4 regions of the Streptomyces cyclosori genome follow, and region 4 is predicted to be linked to each of the others. Evidence: riboswitches for the same ligand, from Rfam matches in the RefSeq annotation. Region 4 holds a riboswitch; each other region holds the start of a gene.

Region 1 (7,210 bases), 140 kb from region 4:
ATCGCCCTGCTCGCCTTCCCCGGCATCCGGGCCTTCGACGTCTCGGTGATCACTGAGGTGTGGGGCGCGGACCGCACCGACCGGGGCGTGCCCGCCTTCGAGCTGCGCAGGGTCGCCGCCGACCGCACGCCCGTGCCGATGCGCGGCGGGCTCGAGCTCACTCCCGACCGCACTCTCGCCTGGCTGCCCCGCGCCGAGTTGATCCTGGTCCCGGGCCTGGACGACCACGTCACTCCCGCCCCCGAGCCGGTCCTCGCGGCGCTGCGTCGCGCCCATGCGCGGGGCACCACCATCGCCGCACTGTGCGGCGGCGCCTTCACCCTCGCGCAAGCGGGACTGCTGGACGGGCGCCGGGCACTGACCCACTGGGCCCTGGCCGACGAACTGCGGGCCCGCCACCCGCAGGTGAGGGTCGAGCCGGACGCCCTGTTCCTGGAGGACGGCAACGTGTGGACGTCCGCCGGTACCGCGGCCGGCATCGACCTGTGCCTCCATCTGGTGCGCACCCAACACGGCGCGGAGGCGGCGTCGACGGTCGCCCGCTCCATGGTCACCGCCCCGTTCCGGACCGGCGCCCAGGCCCAGTTCATCGAGCATCCGACTCCGCCCGCCGACCGCGACGCCGACTCCCTTGCGGCGGCGCGCGCCTACGCCCTGGCCCACCTCGACGAACCGCTCTCCGTGGCCGACCTCGCCGCCCGTGCCGGGATGTCCCCGCGCTCCTTCGCCCGGCACTTCGCCTCGGCCACCGGCACCACCCCGCTGCGCTGGCTGCTGGACCGCCGGGTCGCGGCGGCCCAGAAGCTCCTGGAGCGCACCGACCTGTCCATGCCGGAGGTCGCACGGCGTGCGGGCTTCGGCAGCGAGGTCACCATGCGCCAGCACTTCGCGTCCCGCCTGGCCACCAGCCCACAGGCATACCGGGCGGCGTTCGCCACACCGGACGGACCCTGATCACGCGGTCGCCGCGTCAGCGGACGCGGTCCGAGGCCCGCTCCAGAAGACCGGCTGCCCGCCCCGCGCCCGCCTGCCCACTCAACCGTACGCGCGCCCTCACGCTGCCAATGAGGCCCGGACGAGGCCGCCCAGCTCCTCGTCGCTGAGCTCCGCCGCATCCTGCGAGCGCAGCCGGATCGTCCCCTTCCCGCTGGCGAGACCGGGATGGCGTGCGATGAAACCGGCCGCCCGGTCCTTGTCCCATCCGTAGAGCGAGATCCCGTGCCGCCACACTCCGACATGCAGCTTTCGGCCGCCGACCCGATAGGTCGGCATCCCGTAGGACAGGACAGGGTTCACCTGGGGAAACACCGTCACGATCAGCCGGTGCACCCGGTCGAACAGCGCACGGTGCTCGGGCGCGATGCCGTCGATGTAAGCCTGTACGTCAACGTCCATGCACCCAGTCTGACCGGAATCCTCCGCCCGTTCCCGTCATCGGCGGCCACGAGGATCCCCAGCGGCACCGTGCAGGGCATCCCGCACCCCCGGCTCGCCCCAAGTGCGCGGTCCCACAACCCGGATGCCGGATCACGCTCTTCTTTTCCGGCAGTACCCCGTAGGGTGGTCATTGCAGCTGGTTCGCCCTGTCCGCCAGACAGGCGCGTCGTAAGAGGGAACCCGGTGGGAATCCGGGACTGCCCCGCAGCGGTGAGCGGGAACGACCGCCGTCATACGCACTGGGCCCGGCCGGGTCTGGGAAGCGACGGCCAGTAGGTGTCCGCCGGGAGACCGGCAGGCGTGCCCGCGAGTCCGAAGACCTGCCCGTTGCCCGCGTACGGACCGTTCCGTGCGCGGACATCCCGGTGACCTCGTGGGCGGGTCGGCGTACATACCAGACGGAACAACCGTGCCTGTTGCCGCGCGGGGTCGTTGCCGTCCGGTTCGTCATTCCCTTCGCGCTCACGTCCCGTCTCCGGGATCTCAGGGATTCATCTCGCGAAGGAGATCTCCGTGACCAGCACGTCCGCAGCCGCGGCAGCACGGGCCACCGTGTACGGCTACCCCCGCCAGGGCCAGAACCGGGAACTGAAGAAGGCCATCGAGGGCTACTGGAAGGGCCGCACCACCGCCGACGCCCTCCGTGCCACCGCCAGCGACCTTCGTCGGGCCAACTGGCAGCAGCTCGCCGAGGCCGGCATCGACGAGGTGCCCACCGGCGACTTCTCGTACTACGACCACGTCCTGGACACCACCGTCATGGTGGGCGCCGTCCCCGAGCGGCACCGCGGAGCGGTCGACGCCGACGCCCTGGACCGCTACTTCGCCATGGCGCGCGGGACCCAGGAGGTCGCTCCGCTGGAGATGACCAAGTGGTTCGACACCAATTACCACTACCTCGTACCCGAGTTGGGCCCGGACACCGTCTTCCTCGCGAACCCGGCCAAGCAGGTCGCGGAGCTCAAGGAAGCCATCGCCCTGGGACTGACCGGCCGCCCCGTACTGGTCGGTCCGGTCACCTATCTCCTGCTCGCCAAGCCCGCCCCCGGCGTGCCCGCCGACTTCGAGCCGCTCACCCTCCTGGACCGGCTGCTGCCCGTGTACGCCGAGGTCCTCGCCGATCTGCGCGCGGCGGGCGCGGAATGGGTCCAGCTGGACGAGCCCGCTCTCGTCGAGGACCGCACCCCGGCCGAGCTGAACGCGGCCGAGCGCGCCTACCGCGAGCTGGGCACGCTCACCGACCGGCCGAAACTGCTGGTCGCCTCCTACTTCGACCGGCTGGGCGACGCACTGCCAGTCCTGGCCAAGGCTCCGGTCGAGGGCCTCGCCCTGGACTTCACCGAGGCCGCCGCCGCCCACCTGGACGCCCTGGCCGCCGTCGGCGGACTGCCCGGAAAGCGCCTGGTCGCCGGGGTCGTCAACGGCCGCAACATCTGGATCAACGACCTGCGGAAGTCCCTGTCCACGCTCGGCACCCTCCTCGGACTCGCCGACCGGGTCGACGTCGCCGCCTCCTGCTCGCTGTTGCACGTACCGCTGGACGCCTCCGCCGAGCGGGACATCGAGCCGCAGATCCTGCGCTGGCTCGCCTTCGCCCGGCAGAAGACCGCCGAGATCGTCACCCTGGCCAAGGGGCTGGCCCAGGGCACCGAAGCGATCACGGCCGAACTGGCCGCCAACCGCGCCGACCTGGCCTCCCGGGCGAACTCCCCCATCACCCGCGCCCCGGCCGTCCGCGCCCGTACCGAGGCCGTGACGGACGCCGACGCACGCCGTGCCCAGCCGTACGCGGAACGGGCCGCCGCCCAGCGCGCCCACCTCGGACTGCCGCTGCTGCCGACCACGACCATCGGCTCCTTCCCGCAGACCGGCGAACTCCGGACCGCCCGCGCCGACCTGCGCGCCGGACGCATCGACACCTCCGGCTACGAAGAGCGCATCAAGGCCGAGATCCAGGAGGTCATCGCCTTCCAGGAGAAGACCGGCATCGACGTCCTGGTCCACGGCGAGGCCGAACGCAACGACATGGTGCAGTACTTCGCGGAACAGCTGACCGGCTACCTCGCCACCCAGCACGGCTGGGTGCAGTCCTACGGCACCCGTTACGTCCGCCCGCCCGTCCTGGCCGGTGACATCTCCCGCCCCGAACCGATGACCGTGCGCTGGACGTCCTACGCCCAGTCCCTGACGGCCAAGCCGGTCAAGGGCATGCTCACCGGCCCGGTCACCATGCTCGCCTGGTCCTTCGTCCGCGACGACCAGCCCCTCGGTGACACCGCCCGGCAGGTCGCCCTCGCCCTGCGCGACGAGGTGCGGGACCTGGAGGCCGCCGGCACCTCCGTGATCCAGGTGGACGAGCCCGCGCTGCGCGAGACGCTGCCGCTGCGCGCCGCCGACCGGCCCGGCTATCTCACCTGGGCGACGGAGGCGTTCCGGCTCACCACCGCCGGGGTCCGTCCGGACACCCAGATCCACACCCACATGTGCTACGCCGAGTTCGGGGACATCGTCCAGGCCATCGACGACCTCGACGCCGACGTCATCAGCCTGGAGGCGGCCCGCTCCCACATGCAGGTCGCCCGCGAACTCGCCGCCCACGGCTACCCGCGCGAGGCCGGGCCCGGCGTCTACGACATCCACTCGCCCCGAGTTCCCAGCGCCGAGGAGGCCGCCGCACTGCTGCGCACCGGCCTTGAGGCGATCCCCGCCGAGCGGCTCTGGGTCAACCCGGACTGCGGTCTGAAGACCCGCGGCTGGCCCGAGACCCGCGCCTCCCTGGAGAACCTGGTCGCCGCGGCCCGTACGGTCCGGGGTGAACTGCCCGCCTCCTGATGCCGACCCGCGCGGGCCGGGACGCCGTGTGCGTCCCGGCCCGCCGCACCGCGCCCGCCCCGCTACCCCCGCTCAGGACGGCGGGCGTGGAAGAGCCCCCAGCGCAGCAGTCCGCGGCCCGTGATGTCGACCCACTGGGGAAGGTTGTCCAGCAGACTGTCGAGGTAGGCCGCGCTGATCACCTCCCGCAGCTGGTCCGTGCGCCCCCGGACCTCTTGGTCGAGGCGCGCGTAGTGGGTGGCCAGATGCTCGGTCAGGTCCTCGAAGTCGGCCTTCACGGCGAGGCGGTCCAGGTGCTCCTGGTAGGACGAGACGGTGGCCAGTCGCTGGACGCCGAGACGGGAAGTCGCCGGGCGTACCGCCTCTGCCGGAGTGGTCTCGCCGACCATGATGTCGGAGAACACCAGCGCGCCTCCCGGTTGCAGCACCCGCAGCGCCTCCGCCAGCGCACAGCCCCGGTCAGTTACGTGGCACAGGACTTCCAGGGACCACACCACATCGAAGCGCCCGGCCTCGAAGGGCAGATGGTTGAGGGAACCGGTGACGACGTCGATCAGGTGGTCGAGGCCGTGGCGGGCGTTGGCCGCGCGGTGGCGGCGGTTGTGCTCCTCGCTCAGGTCCAGCGCCACCACTCGGCAGCCGAACCGCTCCGCCAGCACCCGGGACGAGCCTCCGTATCCGGCGCCGAGATCGAGGACCACGGCATCGGGTCCCAGCAGGTCCGCAACGGCGTTTGCCGCGTGTTCCACCGTACGGCGCGAGGCGGCTGCGACCTCTTCCCGCGGGTCGTCGTAGATGCCGACGTGGATGTCCTCTCCGCCCCACACGGCGTCGTAGAAGGCGTCCACGTCCCCGGTCTCGTAGTAGAGGCGGGTCGACGTCTCGTGGCGTGCTGTGCTCGCGTTGTCGCTCATCCCTGATCGCTTCCCCGCACCCGTGCCGCCGACCCCCGCGCGCCCCCGAACGGGCGCCCCGGCGACCGAAAACGGACCCCATGCCTCAGCCGCCTGCGACACGGCCCGACCGGTCCAGTCAGAAGAAGCGGCGGACGAAGACGTCGGGCTTGCCGTTGGTGTCGCCGGGGACGATGCCGTCCGCCGCGGACTGGAAGACCACGTCACGCCCGCCCGCGCTGACTGAGTCGGTCTCGGCCGTGGCCGGTTGGTCGGAGACGGTCTCGTCGGCCCCGGTCTGGAGGTCGCGCAGGACGAGCGACGGCCCGCTCGTGTCGATCGGCGCATACAGCAGATACCGGCCGGTGGGGTCGATGGCCACGCCCTTCACGTTCGGCACCAGCTGCGCGCTGCCCGAACTCACGTCGTGGACGTAGGTGTCGGAGCCCGAGAGGTAGACGACCTTGCTGCCGTTGTCGCTGAGCTGGATGAGCGACGCGCTCGTGGAGGAGCCCGCAAGCGGGCCCGACGTGCTGCCGGTGGTCCGGTCCCACAGGTAGACGCCCTCCTTCAGATGAGTGAGGTCCTGGTAGGCGACAAGGCGGCCGTCACCGCTGATGGACGGCCGGGCCGGAGCCGTGCTGCCGAGGGAGGCGATGGTTTCGAATCCACCGTTGCGGTCCGCGACCATCACGTCCCGGAGCAGCCCCGGAGAGCGCAGGGCGCCAAATGCGAGGTAGCGGCCGTCCGCACTCAGCGACGGTTGGTTGCAGCGACCGCAGGTGACGGGAAGCAATCCCAGGTCCAGCGACCGCTGTTGGATCCGCTCGGCGCTCATCCCCTGCCGCGGGGCATTGGCGGCGACCTGTCTCCCGTCGCCGCTGATCGCCGGCGTCCAGCCCTCGACCAGGGGCTCCGTCCTGGTCTGCCCTGCCCGCCGGTCACGGACATACACCGCGTTGCCGCCGTCTCGCGGGCCGTTCTTCAGCGACGTGAAGACGATGTTGCGGCCGTCGGGTGTGATGGACGCGGCGCCGTAGCCTTCGTCGGTCGCGACGCTGATCCTCTCGACACCGACACCGACACCGACACCGACACCGAGACCGCCGATCGCCGCCGTCGGCCCCGCTGTGGAGGCTGTGGCGGCTGTGGGCGCCACAGCCGTGACCAGGCAGACCACGCCTGCCGCGACCAAGGCAGTTCTCACGCGTCTGCCAGTGCTCCGATTCGAGTGCGACTTCGAGTTCGAGTCCGTCGTTCTGCTCACGCCAGCCTCCTAGTGGAATTCAGCGGGATCAGTCCCGCACTCCTCACAACTGCCTCTGCCCAGCACGGCAATTCACGTACTTTTCCCATGCTGAGGTGCGGCAGAGAAACCGTCGCCCAGATACTGCACCCCATCGCGAGGCGGCAAAACCCCTCACCTCGGCATGGAATATTATTCCGGCTCGGGCGTGGCGATTGTGAGTGGTCACGGCCTCTTCTAGGGTGGCCCGTGTTCCCGGATTCCACGAGGAACCGACGGCGGTTTCTGCACTGTGCGGGGCCGCTACAACCGTCGCTGCGGCCGGAGCCCCGAAGGCGTCGATCATTTCGGACCGCGGAAGGGGGGAATTATGCCTCTGGCCGGACGCGGACAACGTGGATCAGCGCGTACGCCTCACCGCCGCTGTCGCGGATGGATCAAGTCGGAGGGTTCCTGGTCCCCGTGGATGGCGTCGATCCACTGCCGTGCCCAGTGGGCCTGCCGATGCTGTGCGGGCATCGCGGCATACCCCTGCTCGATCTCCTGCTGCGCCAGGTTGATACGTCCCTGTGCCAGCATCGCCACACCTCGGCGCAGGGCGAGCCACCCCGGCGTGTACCAGTACGCCCCCACCGGCAGATCGGCGTAGTCGACCGTGTCGGCCAGCCGGTCCGCTTCCAGCAGCAGCCGGTCCGCCTCGCGCCGCTCGCCCGCGTGCGCGAGCGCCCGCGCCTGCTGCCCGGCGTCATAGGCGCGCAGGGCGGGATGCGCGCCCGTGTCCTGGCGCGACGCGTCGAACATG
Region 2 (7,210 bases), 5.2 Mb from region 4:
CGGACGACGACGGTCCAGAACTCGTTGTCGCTCAGGACCTTGGTGAAGTTGTCGAAGCCGACCGACTCCGGGTCCTTGAAGCCCCACAGCTGCGGCTGGCCGAACTTCTGGAAGGACAGGGTGACCAGGCGCACCAGCGGATAGCCCAGGACGAGGGCGAGCACCAGGATGCAGGGGGCCAGCAGTGCCCACGGCACCGCCGCCTGCCCCCGCGAGCGCTTTCTGCCCGGCTTGCCCGGCTCCGCGGGGCCCGTGCCCGGTTGTGGTTCGCGCCGCGCCGGCGGCACCTTGGCGGTGGTTGTCTCTGCGGCACTCATCGCGCGCTCCTAGCGGTCCCTCTCCGGTACTGGCCGGGCGAGGGCCCCGTCGCTGTTCCGACGGGGCCCTCGCCCACAGGTCACTTGGTGTTGATGACCTTGTCGATCGCGGTGTCCGCGTCCTTGGCGGCCTGCTCGACCGACTTCTTGCCGGTGCCGATGGCCTGGAGCATGTCCTGGAGGACCTTGGCCTTCTCGACCTGGCCCCAGCCCGGCGCCATGGGCACGAACCAGCTGGACTCGGCCGCGGTGGCCGCGACGGCGGTCTTCGGGTCCGACTTCAGCGGCGCGAGGTCCGTCTTGTTGTTGGGCAGGTTCTGCTTGGCGATCAGGCCCTTCTGGCCCTGGGTGCCGGTGAAGGCGTTGATCCACTCGCCGGCCAGCGCCGACGCCTTGGACTTGACCGGGATGGCGAGGTCCGAGCCGCCGAGGAAGACGGGCATGGCCTTGCCGGACGGGCCGGGCATCACGAAGGACTCGAGCTTGTCGGCGAGCTTGCCGACCTTGTCGTTCTCGGGGAGCGCGGCGCTGCCGCCCTCCCAGGCGGCGCTGAAGATCAGCGCGGACTTGCCCTGGCCGTAGACGATCGGGCGGTCGGCCTCGTCCTTCGTCTTGTCGCCGTGCATGTACTTGTCGAGGATGTTCTTGTACTCGGTCAGGCCCTTGAGGGACTCCGGCGAGGACAGGTTCGCCTTGAACTTGCCGCCGTCCTCCTTGGCGATGGAGCCGCCGGCGTCGTACACGTACGACATGGCCGCGTACCAGTCACGGCTCGGCTGGTACCAGGCGCTGAACTTGTCGCCCTTCTTCGCCTGGATCTTGTCCAGGTCGCCGGTGAGCTCGGCGTACGTCTTCGGCACGGCGGTGACGCCGGCGTCGGCGGCGATGTCCTTGCGCCAGGTCGCCGTGCGGCCACCCGCGTAGTAGGGGACGCCGTAGGTCTTGCCGTCGTAGGTGACCGACGCCTTGAGACCGTCGAGCCAGGCGGAGGAGTTGTCGAACTTCGACGGGTCGATCTCGGCGAACGCGCCCTTGACCGAGTAGGCGAGCATCTCGGTGTTGCCCATCTCGACCACGTCGGGGGCCTTGTCGGTGGCGAGCACCGCGTCGAGCTTGGCGTTCTTGTCCGGCCAGCCGTAGTACTCGTGGTTGATCTTCAGGCCGGGGTGCTTGGCGATGATCGCGTCGTCGGCGGCCTTGACCAGGTCCGGCCAGTTCTTCTGCGCGTCCACGGTGAGCCAGACGGTCAGCTGCTTGGCGTCCGCGCCGCCCTTGCCGTCGTCCTTCTTGTCGTCCGACCCGCCACACGCCGCGACGCCGACCATGATGCCCGCGACGCCGATCGCCGCGATGAGCTTGCGCTTCACGCCATCCTCCTCAAGGGATGCTGCAACCCCCCGCCCACCGCGAAGACATACGACGTGTACTGCCTGTGGGGCTGGGACCTGGTCTTTAATGGTTTAGACCAGTACCGGGAGCTTGGCCTAGACCTTTAGGGGTGTCAAGGGTGTATAAGAAGGGCTGTCGCGTCCGTTATCGGACCGACACCTAGAGGAGAGAGACGACCCGTGACCGGTACGTGCCACCATGTGAGCCGCGACAGACGGAGGAGCCGGTGACGGCAGCAGCGCAGCACTCGGGAAGGCGGGCCATGGGCACCGACGGGAGCGGCACGGAGACGGAGGCGGGGGCCGGCGCCCGCACCGCACGCGTGCCCAAGTACTACCGCCTCAAGCGGCATCTGCTGGACATGACGGAGACCCTGCCGCCCGGCACCCCGGTGCCGCCCGAGCGCACCCTGGCCGCCGAGTTCGACACCTCCCGCACCACCGTGCGCCAGGCCCTCCAGGAGCTGGTGGTCGAGGGCCGCCTGGAGCGCATCCAGGGCAAGGGCACCTTCGTCGCCAAGCCCAAGGTCTCCCAGGCGCTCCAACTGACCTCCTACACCGAGGACATGCGCGCCCAGGGTCTGGAGCCCACCTCCCAGCTGCTGGACATCGGCTACGTCACCGCCGACGACACCCTGGCCGGGCTGCTCGACATCGCGGCCGGCGGCCGGGTGCTGCGCATCGAGCGGCTGCGGCTGGCGAGCGGCGAGCCGATGGCGATCGAGACGACCCATCTGTCGGCCAAGCGCTTCCCCGCGCTGCGCCGCTCGCTCGTCAAGTACACCTCTCTCTACACCGCCCTGAACGAGGTGTACGGGGTGCGGCTCGCCGAGGCCGAGGAGACCATCGAGACGTCCCTGGCCACCCCCCGCGAGGCCGGGCTGCTCGGCACGGACGTGGGCCTGCCGATGCTGATGCTCTCCCGCCACTCGCTGGACGGCGACGGCGAACCGGTGGAGTGGGTGCGCTCGGTCTACCGGGGCGACCGCTACAAGTTCGTGGCCCGGCTCAAGCGGCCGACGGACTGATCGGCCCGCTCGGAAGAACGGACCGATCGGGCCGATCGGGCCGAACCGACCGGACGGCCCCGGCCGACGCCCCGGACGACGCGCCGGGCGACGTCCGGTATCCGGTACAGGGGTTCCGTGACGGGTCCCCGTCCCCTAGATTTCGTGCGCATTACAACAGGTGAGCACAGTGAGGGGACGCAGCCACCATGCCGGACACAACGCAAGTGCGGAGAGCGGTGATCACGCCGGTGCGCGTGGTCATCGCGATCTGTCTGATCGCGCCCTTCGTGGCGATGCTCTGGGTCGGTTCGTACGCGAAGGCCGACCCGGCCCTCGCCGGGATCCCGTTCTTCTACTGGTACCAGATGCTGTGGGTGGTCATCTCGACCGCGCTCACCATGCTCGCGTACAAGCTGTGGCAGCGCGACCAGCAGGGCCGCAAGGCGGGTGAGGGCAAGTGACTCTCGCAGCTGGCGACGGTGTCAACGGCGTCGCGCTCGGCGTCTTCATCTTCTTCTTCCTGGCCGTCACGGTCATCGGCTTCCTGGCCGCCCGCTGGCGCCGGGCCGAGAACGAGCACAGCCTGGACGAGTGGGGCCTGGGCGGGCGCTCGTTCGGCACCTGGGTCACCTGGTTCCTGCTCGGCGGCGACCTCTACACGGCGTACACCTTCGTCGCGGTCCCGGCGGCGGTGTACGCGGCGGGTGCGGCCGGGTTCTTCGCGGTGCCCTACACCATCCTCGTCTATCCGCTGATCTTCACCTTCCTGCCCCGCCTGTGGTCGGTCTCGCACAAGCACGGCTATGTGACGACCTCGGACTTCGTGCGCGGCCGGTTCGGCTCCAAGAGCCTGTCGCTGGCGGTCGCGGTCACCGGCATCCTGGCCACCATGCCGTACATCGCGCTCCAACTGGTCGGCATCCAGGCGGTGCTGGACGTGATGGGCATCGGCGGCTCCGGCAACTGGTTCGTCAAGGACCTGCCGCTGCTGATCGCCTTCGCGGTGCTCGCCGCGTACACCTACTCCTCGGGGCTGCGCGCCCCCGCACTGATCGCGTTCGTGAAGGACACGCTGATCTACATCGTCATCCTGGTGGCGATCATCTACATCCCGATCAAGCTCGGCGGCTTCCACGACATCTTCGCCGCGGCCCGCCACAAGTTCGAGACGCCCAACGCGGCCGGGAAGCCCACGGGCGCGCTGGTGCCCGGTGAAGCGGGCCAGTGGACGTACGCCACGCTCGCCCTCGGCTCGGCGCTGGCGCTCTTCATGTACCCGCACTCGATCACGGCGACCCTCTCCTCCCGCAGCCGCAACGTCATCCGCCGCAACACCACGATCCTGCCCCTGTACTCCCTGATGCTGGGGCTGCTCGCGCTGCTCGGCTTCATGGCGATCGCGGCCGGGGTCAAGGTCAAGAACGGCCAGCTGGCGATCCCGCAGCTGTTCGAGGACATGTTCCCGGACTGGTTCGCGGGCGTGGCCTTCGCGGCGATCGGCATCGGCGCGCTCGTCCCGGCGGCGATCATGTCGATCGCAGCCGCGAACCTGTTCACCCGCAACATCTACAAGGACTTCATCAAGCCGGACGCCACGCCGAAGCAGGAGGCCCAGGTCTCCAAGTTCGTCTCGCTCCTGGTGAAGGTGGGCGCCCTGGTCTTCGTCCTGACCATGGACAAGACGGTCGCGATCAACTTCCAGCTGCTCGGCGGCATCTGGATCCTGCAGACCTTCCCGGCGCTGGTCGGCGGTCTGTTCACCCGCTGGTTCCACCGCTGGGCGCTGCTCGCGGGCTGGGCGGCCGGCATGCTCTACGGCACGCTCGCCGCGTACGGGGTGGCCTCCCCCACCCAGAAGCACTTCGGCGGCAGCTCCAAGGAGATCCCGGGCATCGGTGAGATCGGCTACATCGGCCTCACCGCGTTCGTCCTGAACGTCGCCGTCACCGTCGTCCTCACGGTCGCCCTGCGGGCCCTGAAGGCCCCCGACGGCGTCGACGAGACCTCCCCGGAGGACTACACGGCGGACGCCGGCGAGCCCGGCGTACAGACCGAGCTGCCCCCGGCGACGGCGGGCTCCGCGCACTGAGCCGACCCTTCACCGAACGCACACGGGCCGCCGGGAATCCCGGCGGCCCGTTGTCGCGTTCCGGGAAGGCGAGTTGACGCTCTGCCACGCGATGATTTCACCGCGACACAACATGTGGGGGTGGAGTCGGAACCCGGCACAAGATGTATGCTCGTCATCGCTGTCGACGCAGGGGAATCCGGTGCAAATCCGGAACTGTCCCGCAACGGTGTACTGGTGTGCATACGCGCACTTTGTTCAGTCCGAGGTCCTGCCGACAGCGCACCCTGGGCCATCCGGTCCGGGTGCCCAGACGTCCGGGCCTCGCGGAATGGGCAGGTGGACGCGACGTACCCCCGATGGGGTGTGTTCGTGTGCCCGCACCCTCCCCCAAGGCCCCGTGCCGAGCGAGGAGTGCCCCCACGTGACCATCGCCCCTGCGGATCCCGCTTCAGCGATCGCCGACGAGCAGGCGGACGCCCCCGGGACCGCCCTGCTGCGGACCCTGACCGACCTCACCGCCGATCTGCCGGACACCGACCCCGGCCGTGTCGCCGCCGCCGCGCTGCGCGGCCGGAACGCGCGCTCGGACGAGGCGGAGCTGCGTGGGCTGGCCACCGAGGCCGCCGCCGGCCTCATCTCCGAGGACCCGGCGTACTCCCGTCTGGCCGCCCGGCTGCTGACGATCACGATCGCCGAGGAGGCCGCGACCCAGGGTTCGGTCTCCTTCGCCCGGTCCGTCGCCGTCGGCCACACCGAGGGCCTGATCGCCGACCGCACCGCCGACTTCGTCGCGCTGCACGCGGCCCGGCTGGACGCCTTGGTCGACGCCTCCCTCGCCGACGGCGCCGACGACCGCTTCGGCTACTTCGGCCTGCGCACCCTCTACTCCCGCTACCTGCTGCGCCACCCGATCACCCGCAAGGTCATCGAGACCCCGCAGCACTTCATGCTCCGGGTCGCGGCGGGCCTGGCCGAGGACGACTCGGCGCGCGCGCTCGACGAGGTCGCCTCGCTGTACGGGCTGATGAGCCGGCTGGACTACCTGCCGTCCTCCCCCACGCTCTTCAACTCCGGCACCCGCCACCCGCAGATGTCCAGCTGCTACCTGCTGGATTCCCCGCAGGACGAACTGGACTCGATCTACGACCGCTACCACCAGGTGGCGCGGCTCTCCAAGCACGCGGGCGGCATCGGCCTCTCCTACTCCCGCATCCGCTCGCGCGGCTCCCTCATCCGGGGCACCAACGGGCACTCCAACGGCATCGTGCCGTTCCTGAAGACGCTGGACGCCTCCGTGGCGGCGGTCAACCAGGGCGGTCGGCGCAAGGGCGCGGCGGCGGTCTACCTGGAGACCTGGCACTCCGACATCGAGGAGTTCCTGGAGCTGCGGGACAACACGGGCGAGGACGCCCGGCGCACCCACAACCTGAACCTGGCGCACTGGATCCCGGACGAGTTCATGCGCCGGGTGGACGCGGACGGCACCTGGTCGCTGTTCTCCCCCGCCGACGTGCCCGAGCTGGTCGACCTGTGGGGCGACGAGTTCGACGCCGCCTACCGCAGGGCCGAGGCGGCCGGTCTGGCCCAGAAGACCATGCCGGCGCGGGACCTGTACGGCCGGATGATGCGCACCCTGGCGCAGACCGGCAACGGCTGGATGACCTTCAAGGACGCCTCCAACCGGACCGCCAACCAGACGGCGGAGCCGGGCCACACGGTCCACTCCTCCAACCTGTGCACCGAGATCCTGGAGGTCACCGACGACGGCGAGACGGCCGTCTGCAACCTCGGCTCGGTCAACCTCGGCTCCTTCGTGCTGGCCTCCGGCGAGATCGACTGGAAGCGGCTGGACGAGACCGTCCGCACCGCCGTGACCTTCCTCGACCGGGTCGTCGACATCAACTTCTACCCGACCGAGCAGGCCGGCCGCTCCAACGCCAAGTGGCGTCCGGTGGGCCTGGGCGCGATGGGTCTGCAGGACGTCTTCTTCAAGCTGCGCCTGCCCTTCGACTCCCCCGAGGCGAAGGCGCTCTCCACCCGGCTGGCCGAGCGCATCATGCTCACCGCGTACGAGGCGTCCTGCGACCTCGCCGAGCGGTCGGGCCCGCTGCCCGCGTGGGACAAGACCCGCACCGCGCGCGGCGTGCTCCACCCCGACCACTACGACGTCGAGCTGAACTGGCCGGAGCGCTGGGCGGCGCTGCGCGAGCGGATCGCCACGACCGGCATGCGCAACTCGCTGCTGCTCGCGATCGCCCCGACCGCGACCATCGCCTCCATCGCCGGTGTCTACGAGTGCATCGAGCCGCAGGTCTCCAACCTCTTCAAGCGCGAGACGCTGTCGGGTGAGTTCCTCCAGGTCAACGGCTACCTGGTGGACGACCTGAAGAAGCTCGGCGTGTGGGACGCGCAGTCCCGCGAGGC
Region 3 (7,210 bases), 1.8 Mb from region 4:
ACACATCACGCTGCTGCTCGCCATTGTGGTCGTGACAGCTCTAGTGTTCGATTTCACGAACGGTTTCCATGACACCGCCAACGCGATGGCCACCACCATCTCGACCGGCGCACTGAAGCCCAAAGCCGCGGTGGCCATGTCCGCCGCGCTCAACCTGGTCGGCGCGTTCCTGTCGGTGGAGGTCGCCAAGACGATCTCCGGCGGGATCGTCAACGAAAAGGGCATCAGAACCGAAGTGATCTTCGCGGCCCTGGTCGGCGCCATCCTGTGGAACCTGGTGACCTGGCTGCTCGGTCTGCCGTCCAGCTCGTCCCACGCCCTGTTCGGCGGTCTGATCGGCGCGGCCGTGATGTCGGCCGGCTGGTCCTCGGTCAACGGCTCCACCGTCGTCACCAAGGTGCTGCTGCCCGCCGTCGCCGCCCCGATCGTCGCGGGCGTCGCCTCGATGCTGGCGACCCGCCTCACGTACCGGATCAACCGCAACACGGACGAGAAGGCCACCGCCAAGGGCTACCGGGCCGGACAGATCGCCTCCGCCGGTCTCGTCTCGCTCGCCCACGGCACCAACGACGCGCAGAAGACCATGGGCATCATCACCCTGGCCCTGGTCACCGGCGGTGTGCTGCACCCGGGCGCCAACCCCCCGATGTGGGTCATCGTCTCGGCCGGCCTGGCCATCGCCATGGGCACCTACCTCGGCGGCTGGCGCATCATCCGCACCATGGGCAAGGGCCTGACCGAGCTGGCGCCGCCGCAGGGCTTCGCCGCCCAGTCCGGTGCCGCCACCGTCATCCTGGCCTCCTCGCACCTCGGCTTCTCCCTCTCCACCACCCAGGTCTGCTCCGGCTCCGTCATGGGCGCGGGTCTGGGCCGCAAGGGCGGTGTGGTCCGCTGGTCCACCGCGACCCGGATGTTCGTGGCGTGGGGCCTGACCCTGCCGGCCGCCGGTCTGGTGGGCGCGGGCGCCGAGTTCCTCACCGGCCAGGGCACCTGGGGCGTCGTCCTCGTGGCGATCCTGCTGGTCGCGGGCTCCGGCTTCATCTGGAAGCTGTCGCGCCGCGAGCCGGTCGACCACAACGACGTCACCGCCGCTCCCGCCGCCACCGAGACCCCGGCCGAGCCCGCGGGCGTGGTGACCACCGCCATGGCCGCCGTCACCCCGCCCCCGACCGCCGCCGCCGTGGCCGTGGCCGCCGACCTGACGGCGACCATCGCGGCCCCGGCCCCGGTGGCCCCCGCCGACCCGCCCCGCCCGGCCACGGTCTGACGGCCGCCGCGCACCCGAAGGAATCGTCATGCACATCGACTGGGCAGCTCTCGGCACCGTCTTCGGTGTCAGCCTCATCGTCACCGTCGGCCTGGTGGGCCTGTTCACCGTCGGCATCGTCGGACTCAGCAAGCAGCAGTCCGCGGCGGCCGGCAAGGGCAACGTCACGGTGGCCCGCACCACCGCCTACCTCTGCTTCGCGCTCTGCGCTGCGGCCGTCGCGTACGGCATCAACCTGATCGTCGGCAAGTAGCGCCGCACGCGTCGCACGCACCACCGGAACCGCCCCGCGGCACGGCCGCGGGGCGGTTCTCTGTGTGCCCCAACACACTCTCCCGTCGCAGGTCAGCAGCGAGTTGACGGGCGTTCCCCGGCGTGGTGGACTGCCCGAGCCATTTACGGCGGCAGAAGAGGAAGCCGGTGCGAATCCGGCGCGGTCCCGCCACTGTCACCGGGGAAGCATCCCCGTGAGCCAGGAACTCTCACCGCCGGTCGACGTCGTACCAGGGCGCGGACACCCTGAGTGAGGACACACCGCCATGCGCGCCTGCCAGTTCTCGGCACCCCCCACCCGTACCGGAGTTCCTCGCGGCGTTGCGAAGGGCTGACCCCGATGCGTGCCGACCGCACCTTCGCGTACGGCGCCACCGCCGGGCTCCTCGGTGACCTGCTCCTCGGCGACCCGCGCCGGGGCCACCCGGTCGCGGCGTTCGGCCGGGCCGCCGCCGCCGTCGAGCGCGCGCTGTGGCGCGACCACCGGGGCTGGGGCGCGCTGCACACCGCCGTGTGCGCCGGGGGCGCCGCGGGCGCCGCACTGCTCGCCACGCGCGCGGTGCGCGGCCGGCCGGCCGCCTCCGCCGCCCTGACCGCCGCCGCCACCTGGGCCGTCGTCGGCGGCACCTCGCTCGGCCGGGAGGCCCGCGCGATCGGCGCCGCCCTCGACGCGGGGGACGTCGAGGCGGCCCGCGCGCGGCTGCCCCATCTGTGCGGGCGCGACCCGCAGACCCTGGACGCGCCCGGCATCGCGCGCGCCGTCGTCGAGTCCGTCGCCGAGAACACCTCCGACGCCGTGGTCGGCGCCCTGGTGTGGGGGGCGCTCGCGGGGGTGCCCGGCCTGGTGGCGTTCCGCGCCGTCAACACCCTGGACGCGATGGTCGGCCACCGCTCGCCGCGCCACCTGCGCTACGGCTGGGCCTCGGCGCGCCTGGACGACGTGGCGGGCTGGCCCGGCGCCCGGCTCACCGCCGCCCTCGCGGTGGCCGCCGGGGGCTCCCCGCGCGCGGCCACGCGCGCGTGGCGGGCGGACGCGGCCAAGCACCCGAGCCCCAACGCGGGCCCGGTGGAAGCGTCGTTCGCGGGTGCGCTCGGCGTCCGGCTGGGCGGCACGCTCTCGTACGGCGGACGGGTCGAGCACCGGCCCGTCCTCAACGGCCCAGGCCGGGCCGTCGAGGTCGGTGACATCGAACGAGCGGTGCGGCTGTCGCGGCGGGTGGGCTGGCTGGCCCTGGGCGTCGCTGTCGCGGTGAGGAAGGTACGTACATGAGCGGCGGTCTGCTGATCGCGGGCACCACGTCCGACGCCGGGAAGAGCGTCGTCACCGCGGGCATCTGCCGGTGGCTGGTGCGCCAGGGCGTGAAGGTGGCGCCGTTCAAGGGACAGAACATGTCCCTCAACTCGTTCGTCACGCGCGAGGGCGCGGAGATCGGCCGGGCGCAGGCGATGCAGGCGCAGGCGGCGCGCGTCGAGCCGTCCGCGCTGATGAACCCCGTGCTGCTCAAGCCGGGGAGCGACCGTTCGAGCCAGGTCGTGCTCATGGGCCGGCCGGTGGGCGAACTGAGCGCCCGCGGCTACCACGGCGGACGCCAGGAAGCACTCCTGGGCACCGTTCTGGACTGTCTGGAGCGGCTGCGGGGCACATATGACGCCGTGATCTGCGAAGGGGCGGGCAGCCCGGCCGAGATCAATCTGCGGCGCACCGACATCGTGAACATGGGCATCGCGCGGGCGGCGAAACTGCCGGTCGTGGTGGTCGGCGACATCGACCGGGGCGGGGTGTTCGCCTCGTTCTTCGGCACGACCGCGCTGCTCAGCCCGGAGGACCAGGCCCTGGTGGCGGGGTACATGGTCAACAAGTTCCGCGGCGACGTCACGCTCCTGGAACCGGGCATCGACATGCTGCACGGCCTCACCGGGCGGCACACGTACGGGATCCTGCCGTACGCGCACGGGCTCGGCATCGACGAGGAGGACGGGCTGCGGGTCTCGCTGCGCGGCACCGTGCGCGAGTCCGTGGTGGCGCCGCCGGTCGGCGAGGACGTGCTGCGCGTGGCGGTCTGCGCGGTGCCGCTGATGTCCAACTTCACCGATGTCGACGCGCTCGCCGCCGAGCCGGGCGTGGTCGTGCGGTTCGTGGACCGGCCCGAGGAGCTCGTCGACGCGGATCTGGTCGTCGTGCCGGGAACCCGGGGCACGGTCCGGGCGTTGGAGTGGCTGAGGGAACGGGGGCTGGCGCGGGAGCTGGCGCGCAGGGCGGCCGAGGGGCGTCCGGTGCTGGGGATCTGCGGCGGGTTCCAGGTGCTCGCAGAGCACATCGAGGACGAGGTCGAGTCGCGGGCGGGCTCCGTGACGGGTCTCGGACTGCTGCCCGTGCGGGTGCGGTTCGCGGCCGAGAAGACACTTGCACGGCCGACCGGTGAGGCGCTGGGCGAGCGCGTGGAGGGATACGAGATCCACCACGGCGTCGCCGAAGTGCTGGGCGGGGAAGCCTTCTTGGACGGATGCCGGGTCGGTGCGGTCTGGGGGACGCACTGGCACGGGTCACTTGAGAGCGACGGATTCAGGCGGCGGTTCCTGGAGCGGGTCGCGAGCGCCACCGGACGGCGTTTCGTGCCCGCCCCCGACACGTCGTTCGGTGCGCTGCGCGAGGAGCAGCTGGACCGCCTCGGGGACCTCATCGAAGAACACGCGGACACGGACGCCCTCATGCGGCTCATCGAGCAGGGGGCTCCGGTCGGACTTCCCTTCATCGCACCAGGAGCGCCCGCATGAGCACTGTGCTGTTGCTGTCGACCGCCGACACCGACCTCCTGGCGGCCCGGGCCTCCGGGGCGCCCTACCGGATCGGCAACCCGACCCGTCTCGACGTGGCCGAGGAGCTGCCCGCCCTGCTCGACGGGGCGGCCGTCGCCGTGGTGCGCCTGCTCGGCGGCAAGCGCGCCTGGGAGGACGGGCTGGCGGCGCTGCGGGCCGCCGGGATCCCCACCGTGCTGCTGGGCGGGGAGTCGGTGCCGGACGCCGAGCTGATGGCCGAGTCGTCGGTGCCCGCCGGTGTGGTCGCCGAGGCCCTGCGCTATCTGGTGGAGGGCGGCCCGGGCAATCTGGTGGAGCTGGCCCGCTTCCTCTCCGACACCGTGCTGCTGACCGGCGTCGGCTTCGCCGAGCCGCAGCCGATGCCCGAGTGGGGCGTGCACGGCAGGCGCGCGCGGCTCGCGGACCGGCCGACCGTGGGCGTGCTCTTCTACCGCGCGCACGAGCTGTCCGGCAACACCGCGTTCGTCGACGTCCTGTGCGACAGCATCGAGGCCCACGGCGCCAACGCCCTTCCGGTGTACGTGGGTTCGCTGCGCGGTGCCGAGCCCGCGCTGTACGAGACGCTGGGCCGGGCCGACGCGCTGGTCGCCACCGTCCTGGCGGCGGGCGGCGCCACCGCCGCGCGGGCCAGTGCGGGCGGCGACGAGGACGCCTGGGACATCGGCGCCCTGGCCGAGCTGGACGTGCCGGTGCTGCAAGGGCTCTGCCTCACCTCCGCCAAGGCCGTCTGGGAGGCGTCGAACGCGGCGGTCTCCCCCATGGACGCGGCGATGCAGGTGGCCATCCCCGAGTTCGACGGCCGGCTGATCACGGTCCCGTTCTCCTTCAAGGAACAGGGCCCGGACGAGGTGCCGGTCTATGTCGCCGACCCCGAGCGGGCCTCCCGGGTCGCCGGGATCGCGGTGCGCCACGCCCGGCTCAGGCACAAGCCCAACGCGGAGAAGAGGATCGCGCTGGTCTTCACCGCCTACCCCACCAAGCACTCCCGGGTGGGCAACGCGGTGGGCCTGGACACCCCCGCCTCCGCCGTCCGCGTCCTGGACGCCCTGCGCGACGCGGGGTACGCGGTGGAGGGCCACCCGGACGACGGGGACGAGCTGATCCACCGGCTGATCGCGGCGGGCGGCCACGACGTGGAGTGGCTCACCGAGGAGCAGCTGGCCGCCGCCCCCGCGCGCGTACCGCTCGCCGACTACCGCTCCTGGTTCGAGGAGCTGGCGCCCGAGCTGCGCGCGAGCATCCGGGAGCACTGGGGCGAGCCCCCGGGACAGCTGTACGTGGACGGCGACGAGATCGTGCTCGCCTCCCTCCGGTTCGGCAACGTGGTGGTGATGATCCAGCCGCCGCGCGGCTTCGGCGAGAACCCGATCGCGATCTACCACGACCCCGACATGCCGCCCTCCCACCACTATCTGGCGGCCTACCGCTGGCTGGAGACCCCGGTGTCGCGGGGCGGCTTCGGCGCCGACGCCGTCGTGCACATGGGCAAGCACGGCACCCTGGAGTGGCTGCCCGGCAAGGGCCTCGGCCTCTCCGCGGGCTGCGGCCCGGACGCGGTCCTGGGCGAACTGCCGCTGGTGTACCCGTTCATTGTCAACGACCCGGGCGAGGGCACCCAGGCCAAGCGGCGCGGCCACGCCACCGTCGTGGACCATCTGGTCCCCCCGATGGCCCGCGCCGACACCTACGGCGACCTGGCCAAACTGGAGCAACTCCTCGACGAGTACGCCCTGGTGAGCGATCTCGACCCGACGAAGGCCCCGGCGGTGCGGGCCCAGATCTGGACGCTGGTCAAGGCCGCCGAGCTCCACCACGACCTGCACCTCGACGAGCAGCCGGACGACGGCGACTTCGACGAGTTCGTGCTGCACATCGACGGCTATCTGTGTGAGATCAAGGACGTGCAGATCCGTGACGGGCTGCACGTCCTGGGCGGCGGCCCCGAGGCCGGGCCCCGGGTCAACCTGGTGCTCGCGGTGCTGCGCGCCTCCCAGGTGTGGGGCGGCGAGGCGGACGCGCTGCCGGGTCTGCGCGCCGCGCTGGCCGAGCACTTCGGGCTGGCCGAGAAGGAGTTGCTGGCCGAGCCGGGCGCCCCGGTCAAGGTGGCGGCGGAGCTGACGGAGCTGGTGGCGGGCCCGGCCCGCAGCGCGGCCGACGCGATCGACCTCCTGGAGCAGCTGTGCCGCCGGCTGGCGGAGGGCATGGAGGAGCGCGGCTGGGACGCGGCGCAGTGTCCGGGCCTGGTGGCCGAGGTGCTGGGCGGCCCGCTCCCGGCCGCGGTGGCGGTGCTGGAGTTCGCCTGCCGCGAGGTGGTGCCGCGCCTGGCGCGCACCAGCGACGAGATCGGGCACGTCCTGCACGCCCTGGACGGCGGTTACGTCCCGGCGGGCCCCTCGGGCTCCCCCACCCGCGGCCTGGTCAACGTGCTGCCCACCGGGCGGAACTTCTACTCGGTGGACCCCAAGGCCATCCCGTCCCGGCTGAGCTGGGAGGTCGGCCAGGCGCTCGCGGACTCGCTGGTGGCGCGCTACCTCGCGGACACGGGCGCGTACCCGAAGTCCGTGGGCCTCACCGTCTGGGGCACCTCGGCGATGCGCACCCAGGGCGACGACATCGCCGAGGTCCTGGCGCTGCTCGGCTGCCGCCCGGTGTGGGACGACGCGTCGCGGCGCGTCACCGGCTTCGAGGTGGTGCCCGCCGCCGAGCTCGGCCGTCCGCGCATCGATGTCACGGTCCGCATCTCCGGCTTCTTCCGGGACGCGTTCCCGCACGTGGTGGGGCTGATCGACGACGCGGTGCGGGCGGTGGCGGAGCTGGACGAGCCGGCCGCCGCCAACTACGTGCGGGCGCACG
Region 4 (7,210 bases):
TCCCTCACCACGGGCATCGAGGAGGCGTTCATCAACTCCTACAGGGACGGCTCGTTCCAGTACCTCCTGATCGCAGCCGACCGCATCTGACCGCTCCAGCGGCCTGTATGACGCCGTGCGGGAGACAGCCGGACCGGGGGCACACCGGCCCATGGCCGGTCGGCCCGGCAGGGGACGCTCACGCGGATCACCACGTGGTCGGCAGACCGTCCCACATCTCCCGCACGGCCAGGGGACGGCAGCTCAGAGTGCGCAGAAAGCGTTGAGTGCGCCCTCCTGGGTGTGGGTCTGGCCAGGGGTGCCCTGGACCAGGTGGTTCTCGTTGTTCGCCTCGACCACCTGCTTGCTTCCGTCGTCGCTGGTGATGTGGAAGCTGTAGTAACCGGGGACGGCACCATTGTGGTACCAGGCGGTTCGGCCGCAGGAGGTGTCGACGCGCATCAGGCCCAGGCCGTAGGTGGAGCCCGCGATACCGGTGGGAACCGTGGTCTTGAGTTCGGCCTGCTGCGCGGGCGGCAGCAGGGTGCCGCCGACGAGGGCGCGTTCGAAGGTGCCCAGGTCGTCCAGGGTGGAAATGATGGCACCGGCGGTCTGGGTGGCCTGGACGCTGGTCACGGTCATGTCCAGCATGACCGGCCCGGCCAGGTAGTAGCCGTGCAGGAAGTTGCCGTAGATGTTGTTGTCGGTGGTGGGCAGGCTGGTGTCGGCGAGGCCGAGGCGGTCGAAGATCCGGGTCTTCATCTCGGCGGCGGGCTCATTGCCGGTCACCGCACGGATGACCATGCCGGCCAGCACGTAGTTGGTGTTGGCGTACTCCCACTTCTGGCCCGGCTGGGCGTTCGGCGGGCGCTTGCGCAGCGCGCCGTCGACCAACCGCTGCGGCGTCCAGTTGGGGTTGACGGTGTATCCGTCGATGTTCATGGTGTAGTCCGGCAGGTTTGACGTCTGGTTGAGCAGTTGCCGGACGGTGATCTTCGAGCCGTCGTAGCCGTTGGCGTTGACCGCGTTCGGCAGCCACTTCGCCACGGTGTCGTCGAGGGAGAGCAGGCCGTCGGCCTCCAGCAGGAGGACGGTGGCGGCCGTGAAGGACTTGGTGTTGCTGCCGATGCGGAACTTCGCCTTGGGATCGGCGGGAGTACGGGTGCCGCGGTCACCGACACCCGCCTGTATGTACTGCGTCTGGCTGCCGTCGCGCACCAGGCCGACGATGCCGGGATAGCCGTCGGCTATGCCCCTGTCGGCTCCGGCCTTGAGCGCCACGGCTGCCTCCGGGACCGCTGCGGTGGCCGGGGTGAGACCGGCGGTCAGTCCGAGGCCGCACACCGCGGCGATGATGCTCAGTCTTCTGAGGGCCTTCATGGTTCTCCTCGCCTGGCTGCAATGAAAAGATCACAGGTCAAGCCGGATTGTAGTCAGGCGACTTGCCGGACAGAACGGGCGAGCGGAATGCCCGGCGGTGGCTCCGGCCGTGGCGGTGACTGCGGTACGGGATGTTTCGCCGGCCGGGCTTGAAGCTGCCGTAGCGGAAGCCTCTACCGTCTTGAGCAGGGCCGGAGAATCCGGCCCGGTGAGATACGTGTGGGGGAGGCGGCGATGGCCTGGCCGATCGCGGAGGTCGCCCGGATGTCGGGGGTGACTGCCCGGACACTGCGGCACTACGACGACATCGGCCTGCTGCCACCGGCCTGGATCGGGGCCAACGGCCACCGCTACTACGAGGACCGCCAACTCCTGCGGCTGCAGCAGATCCTCGTACTGCGGGCACTGGGCGTGGGGTTGCCCGAGATCGACCGGATCCTGGCCTCGCAGGTGGACGAGCTGGAGGCCCTGCGGGGCCACCACCGTCGGCTGCTCGACGAACGCGACCGGCTCCACGCCCTCGCCGGCACCGTGGCCCGCACGATCACCGAACTGGAGCAGTCCAGGAAGGACGGCACAGCCATGATCACCATCAGCCGGCCGGAGAACCTCTTCGAGGGCGTCCGGCCCGCCCACTGCATGAAGGTCCTGCACGACTACCCGGAACTGGTCGGGGCCTTCGAGCGGCAGACGTCGACGTGGACCGAGGCCGAGAGCGAGGCCGACGAGCGCGAGCGCACGGCGCAGATGATCCGGCTGGCCGAGCTGCTGGCCGCCGGCCTGCCCGCCGACGCCGAAGCGGTGCAGGCCGAGATCGACGCCCAGTACCGCACGCTGTCCCGGGTCCGGGCGGCCACCGCTGAGGAGTACCGCGCGATCGGACGTACCTGTGTGGAGAACGAGCACTGGCGCGCGGTGTACGAGGCGATCGCGCCGGGCCTGGCCGCGTACCAGCGGGCCGCCATCGACGCGTACGCCGCGACCCGGCTGCGCTGAGCGGGCAGGGGCCGCCGCCACGGGGGTGCGGCGGCCCCGCACAATTTCGCGTTGCACGCCGAGCGTGCCTAGGTGCCTGCTCCGCGTGGCTCGCTCATGCGCCAGAAGGCTTCGAGGTGTGGTGCGAAGCCCGGTGCCGCGGCGACGAAGTGACCGGCGCCCGGGTGCACGCCGCGCCGGGCAGCGAGTACGGCCGCGAGTGCGTCGCAGATGCGCTCCAGCGCCGCCGCATGACCTCCCGAGGCGACGAGTACGGGAACACCGGCCTCCCGGATCGCATCCAGCCGTGGGCGCGCCTGACTGGTCGGCCGAGCGCCGTGCGCCCGCCGCACACCTGCGATCACCTTCTCCGGAATCGGGCCGTCGCCCAGCGGCGCGCCCGTGAGACGCAGGAACTCCCGCAGCTCGGCCGGGTCCGCCTCCATCCCCTGTGTGAGGACGGCGTCGCCGATGCGCTCAAGCCGCGCCACCTCGGCATCGCCCGGAACGAGATAGTTGAGCGGCGGCTCGATCAACGTCAGCGAGCGCACGCTGCCCGGATCGGCAGCGGTCGCGATCAACGTCCCCAGAACGCCGTAGGAGTGCGCGACCACGTGAGGGCGGCCGACGAGCAGCGGTGCCAGGTCCAGGGCATCGACTTCGAAGTCCTGGCGTTCTTCGGGCGGTGGGCTCGGCGGATAGCCCCGGCGGTGTACGTACGCCATGGTCCACCGCTCGGAGAGCGCGGCGAGAGCACCCCAGGTCGTCCGCGGGCCGGCACCGCCGTGCACCAGCAGGACCTCCGGCCCGTGCCCCTCCCGCGCGACTGCGATTTCGCCCACGCGGGCGAGCTTAACGGCACGGGACGCTCTCCCGGAGGTACCCTTCGTACGTGACGACCTTGCCATGAACATCGGCTCATAGCGGAATGCCGCCGGGCGCACCCGGCCCCGGCCCCCCGTCCGTGTGACCCGGCCCCGCACCGTCCAGGCCGATGTCGAAATCGTGCCACCGGCTCCGTCCCAGGTACATCGGCGGACCACAAGGGGCCGTTGGGGAAGCAAGGAGAGACCGTATGGCGATCGAGCGGATGGACAACGTCGGCATTGTCGTCCAGGACATGGACGCCGCCGTCGCGTTCTTCACGGAACTGGGTTTGGAACTGGAGGGCCGGACACGGATCGAAGGTCCGGTCGCCGACGAGTGCACCGGACTCGACGGCGTCCGCTGCGACATCGCGATGCTCAGGACCCCGGACGGCCACAGCCGCCTCGAACTGGCCAAGTACCTCAGCCCCGCGGTCATCAGCGGCGGACCGGGAAACCGGCCGCACAACATCGCGGGCACGCACCGCGTCATGTTCGCCGTGGACGACATCCAGGACACCGTCACCCGCCTGCGCCCCCATGGCGGCGAAGTCCTGGGCAAAATCGCCCAGTTCCAGGACAGTTACCTGCTCTGCTACCTCCGCGGCCCCGACGGCATCATCGTCGGACTCGCACAGGAACTGCACTGACAACACCAAGCCCCTGTGTGTGCCGCTCTGCGGCGGCACAGCGGTGAGGGCCGCGAACCCGCGGGCCGCGGCCCTCACCGACAGGCGACGATCAGACGCCCCAGCGCAGGGCGATGGTGTCGCCCACGTTGATGACCTTCTCCCGCAGGGCCCCGGCGAAGGCCGAGCCGTCGACGCCGACCTTCCAGGTGTTCGAGCCGCTGTTGGCCTTGCCGTTGACCGCGGTGATGGTTCCGGTGCCCGACGACGGGGTCACCCCCGTGACACAGCCCGAGGGGCTGGCGCCGCTGGTGGCGGCGGCCAGCACATCGCCGAGGGTGGTGGTCGTCCCGGTCGGGGTGAACGCCACCGAGCACACCTTGAGGCTGCCCGCACCGTCGTCGACGGTCAGCGCCAGCTTGGTGGCCGTACCGGCAGTGAAGGTGGGCTGGGCGACCCACTGCGGGGCGCCGGGGGTCACCGGCACCGGCGGAGCCGTGGTGAAGCCACCGCCCGCGACGGCGCGCAGCGCGTCGATCGAGGAGTACGCGGAGGGGGTGGTGTCGGAGGGCTGGTACTTGAAGCCGCCCGCCGGGTTGTACTGGTTGGCTATCAGGAAGTCGACCGGCGTCTTGCCGCTGGACGTCAGGAAGTCACCCGTCTGCGGGTTGAAGCCGCACGCGTTCAGACCGGCCACGCCCCAGCCGTTGGAGCTGGTGTTGACCCCGTACAGGGAGTTGAACGCGCCGGTCCCCGAGACGAGGGTGCTCTTGAGGAAGTTCTTCGCCTTCACGACGCCCGTGTCGGTGCTGGGCACGCCCGAGACGCACAGGGCGGCCATGGCGGCGCCGGTCATGTCGACGTCGCTCGCGGAGTTCAGGACGGTGGGGTTGCCCTCGCCCTTCTGGAAGGTCCAGCCGCCGTCCACGTGCTGGTTGGCGCGGATGCGGGTGACCATGGAGTCGGTGAGCGCCTGCGGCACGCGCTTGCCGCCGCTCTGGGTCTTGGCGCCGCCCAGCGAAAGGGCCGCGAAGACCGTGCCGTTGAAGTTGCCCGACGGACCGAAGTAACCCGCCTCGGCCGTCTGCCAGTAGGAGTAGACGTTCGCGACGAGATTGCGCGAGTCCGAGACGCGGGCCGGGTCGATGCCGGCGGCGTAGGCGTTGAGCGTGCCGCGCTCGTAGTCGGTCACGACCGGCGATGCCTGCGGCCAGCCCGCCGTGGACAGCAGGTTGCGGTAGACGGTCCGGGCGTTCTTCGACGTGTCGCCCCCCGGGTAGACGTCGACGACGGCCGTGCCGGTGGCCGCGAAGGCGCTGAACGCCCACTCGTTGGACAGTCCGGAGCCGGCGTACGAACCGTCCGCCGCCTGAAGGGACTTGAGGTAGTTCACACCGTTGGTCTTGGAGGTGGCGATCTGTGCGGGCGAGGACGTGGCGAAGGCGGGCAGCGCGGTGAGGGCGAGGGCGCCGAGCGCCGCGGGCAGTGCGAGCGCCAGACGGCGGGAGGTGCGGGGTCGGGACATGGCCTGCTCCTGGAATGAGGGACGCCGACCTGACCGGGGCTCACGCGGACGGCGCCCGGAGCCCGGCAGCGGCCGTCCGAACGCGTGGTACGGCTTGTGCATTGCCTGGCCATATGGGCATTCGGGCTCGGAAACGGCCCCCTGCCGTTCCACACCGCTGCGCGTCAGCCCCGGATTCGCACCAGGTTCCCCCATGTGGCAGGCCAGGACGCTACCCGAGCGATCAGGGGTCCGCCAGCCACGCCGAACGGATTCTGCCGCGTGGGGAGTTCGGCCCGCGAGGTGAGACGCAGCCCACCTTGACGCTGTCTTTATCCACGTGGTCCACTCCGACTGATAAGCACTCAGCTCCAGGGGAAGCCGGTCGAAATCCGGCACTGACCCGCAACCGTGGGCCCGGCACCGTCCGGGCGAGTCGGAATGCCTGGAGCCAGGTTTTGCAGCGAGAAACGCCGTCGCGGACTACGGCGTGGTGCCACCGGTTTCCCCGGGCCCCCTCGGGCCGCGGAAGCCCCTTTGCCACGCACTGGTCCGCCCGGCCGACACGAGGGGCCGTGGTGGGGACCGCACAGCAACCAGAGCAGCGCACGGGGCGCAGACGGCTCCTGTCGCTCGTATCGGCGGCGGTGCTGACCGTCGCCGCGGGCGTGACCTTCGTGAGCGGGACCTCCCCCGCCTCCGCCGACCCCCTCGAGAAGTGCACGGCCACCACCGGCGCCATCGTCGCCGTGGATTTCGGCCCCTTCGGCGGCAAGGTCGAGCGCGGCTGCGACACGACCCCGACCACCGGGTACGAGCTGCTGCGCACCGGCGGGTTCACCACCACCGGCACGGTCCACGACGGGGACGCGTTCGTCTGCCGCATCGGCAAGGGTTCCGGTACGCAGTACCCCACCCCGGACAAGGAGGACTGCGTCCTCACCCCGCAGGCCACCGCCTACTGGTCGTACTGGATCGCCTCCCTGGGGCAGAAGAGCTGGACCTACAGCCCGCTCGGCGCGATGGCCCGCACGCCCAAGCCGGGTGACGTGGACGCCTGGGTGTTCGGCGGCACGGACGTCGGCGGCACCTCCGGCAGGCCCGCGTTCTCCCCCGACGACGTCCGCTCCGCCGACGCCATCACCCCGGACCCGACCGTCCCCACCGAGCCGCCCAAGGTGCCCGCCGGAAAGGTCGACGTCCCGGCCGCCACCCGCTGGATCACCAGCCAGCTCAAGGACGGCAAGCGGGTCGTGGACGGCTCGGACACCAACTACTTCCTCACCACCGAGGCCGTGTTCGCCCTGGCGGGCGCCGACCCGAAGAGCCCGGCCGCCAAGAAGGCCGCGGACTTCCTCGCCGAGCCCGAGCAGACCGACGCCTACGCCTACCCGGCCGGCAAGAACGCGGTTCCCGACGCCACCGCCGCCTCCCGCCTCGCCCTGGTCGCCGAAGCCACCGGCAAGGACCCCCGCGCCTTCGGCGGCCACGACCTGCTCGGCGATCTCCTCAAGTACCTCTGCCCGCGTGACATCGGCGACGGCGACACCGTCGACGGCTGCCTCACCAAGGGCGACTTCCGCACGACCGGGCAGTCCGACGCCCAGGCCATGGCCGTCATCGCCCTGTCCAACGGCGGCGCCACCCTCCCCGCCATCGCCGTGAACCGCCTCACCGGCCTGCAGTGCGAGAACGGCGGCTTCACCTCCGTCCTCATCCGCTCCGGCGGCTGGTGCGACAGCGACGCGAACTCCACCGGCCTGATCACCCTCGCCCTCCAGCACGCGGGCGGCCACAACACCGCCGTGCAGAAGGCCCGCGCCTACCTCAAGAAGACCCAGCTCGCCACCGGCGCCTGGCCCTCCTCCGCCACCTCG

What was found. A riboswitch is a leader RNA that binds a small molecule or an ion and turns the genes downstream of it on or off. The one in region 4 is predicted to bind cobalamin.
Region 1: another riboswitch for cobalamin. It lies ahead of metE (5-methyltetrahydropteroyltriglutamate--homocysteine S-methyltransferase); the one in region 4 lies ahead of AB5J87_RS34900 (hypothetical protein).
Region 2: another riboswitch for cobalamin. It lies ahead of AB5J87_RS12150 (ribonucleoside-diphosphate reductase subunit alpha); the one in region 4 lies ahead of AB5J87_RS34900 (hypothetical protein).
Region 3: another riboswitch for cobalamin. It lies ahead of AB5J87_RS26940 (cobalamin biosynthesis protein); the one in region 4 lies ahead of AB5J87_RS34900 (hypothetical protein).

The regions. Positions count from the first base shown of each region.
Region 1 is NZ_CP163520.1:8,061,579-8,068,788, reverse strand. It holds gene AB5J87_RS35525 (GlxA family transcriptional regulator) at 1-954, shown strand, start outside; gene AB5J87_RS35520 (iron chaperone) at 1,054-1,395, opposite strand; cobalamin riboswitch at 1,558-1,780, shown strand; gene metE (5-methyltetrahydropteroyltriglutamate--homocysteine S-methyltransferase) at 1,951-4,269, shown strand; gene AB5J87_RS35510 (cyclopropane-fatty-acyl-phospholipid synthase family protein) at 4,332-5,183, opposite strand; gene AB5J87_RS35505 (hypothetical protein) at 5,302-6,321, opposite strand; gene AB5J87_RS35500 (helix-turn-helix transcriptional regulator) at 6,823-7,210, opposite strand, start outside.
Region 2 is NZ_CP163520.1:2,754,620-2,761,829, forward strand. It holds gene AB5J87_RS12125 (carbohydrate ABC transporter permease) at 1-317, opposite strand, end outside; gene AB5J87_RS12130 (extracellular solute-binding protein) at 398-1,684, opposite strand; gene AB5J87_RS12135 (GntR family transcriptional regulator) at 1,969-2,733, shown strand; gene AB5J87_RS12140 (DUF3311 domain-containing protein) at 2,922-3,176, shown strand; gene mctP (monocarboxylate uptake permease MctP) at 3,173-4,804, shown strand; cobalamin riboswitch at 4,935-5,077, shown strand; gene AB5J87_RS12150 (ribonucleoside-diphosphate reductase subunit alpha) at 5,208-7,210, shown strand, end outside.
Region 3 is NZ_CP163520.1:6,094,324-6,101,533, reverse strand. It holds gene AB5J87_RS26950 (anion permease) at 1-1,267, shown strand, start outside; gene AB5J87_RS26945 (hypothetical protein) at 1,296-1,520, shown strand; cobalamin riboswitch at 1,630-1,772, shown strand; gene AB5J87_RS26940 (cobalamin biosynthesis protein) at 1,881-2,810, shown strand; gene AB5J87_RS26935 (cobyric acid synthase) at 2,807-4,315, shown strand; gene cobN (cobaltochelatase subunit CobN) at 4,312-7,210, shown strand, end outside.
Region 4 is NZ_CP163520.1:7,923,717-7,930,926, reverse strand. It holds gene AB5J87_RS34925 (geranyl diphosphate 2-C-methyltransferase) at 1-90, shown strand, start outside; gene AB5J87_RS34920 (serine hydrolase domain-containing protein) at 244-1,359, opposite strand; gene AB5J87_RS34915 (MerR family transcriptional regulator) at 1,594-2,355, shown strand; gene AB5J87_RS34910 (alpha/beta fold hydrolase) at 2,424-3,176, opposite strand; gene AB5J87_RS34905 (VOC family protein) at 3,410-3,850, shown strand; gene AB5J87_RS34900 (hypothetical protein) at 3,942-5,354, opposite strand; cobalamin riboswitch at 5,449-5,577, opposite strand; cobalamin riboswitch at 5,709-5,779, shown strand; gene AB5J87_RS34895 (prenyltransferase/squalene oxidase repeat-containing protein) at 5,912-7,210, shown strand, end outside.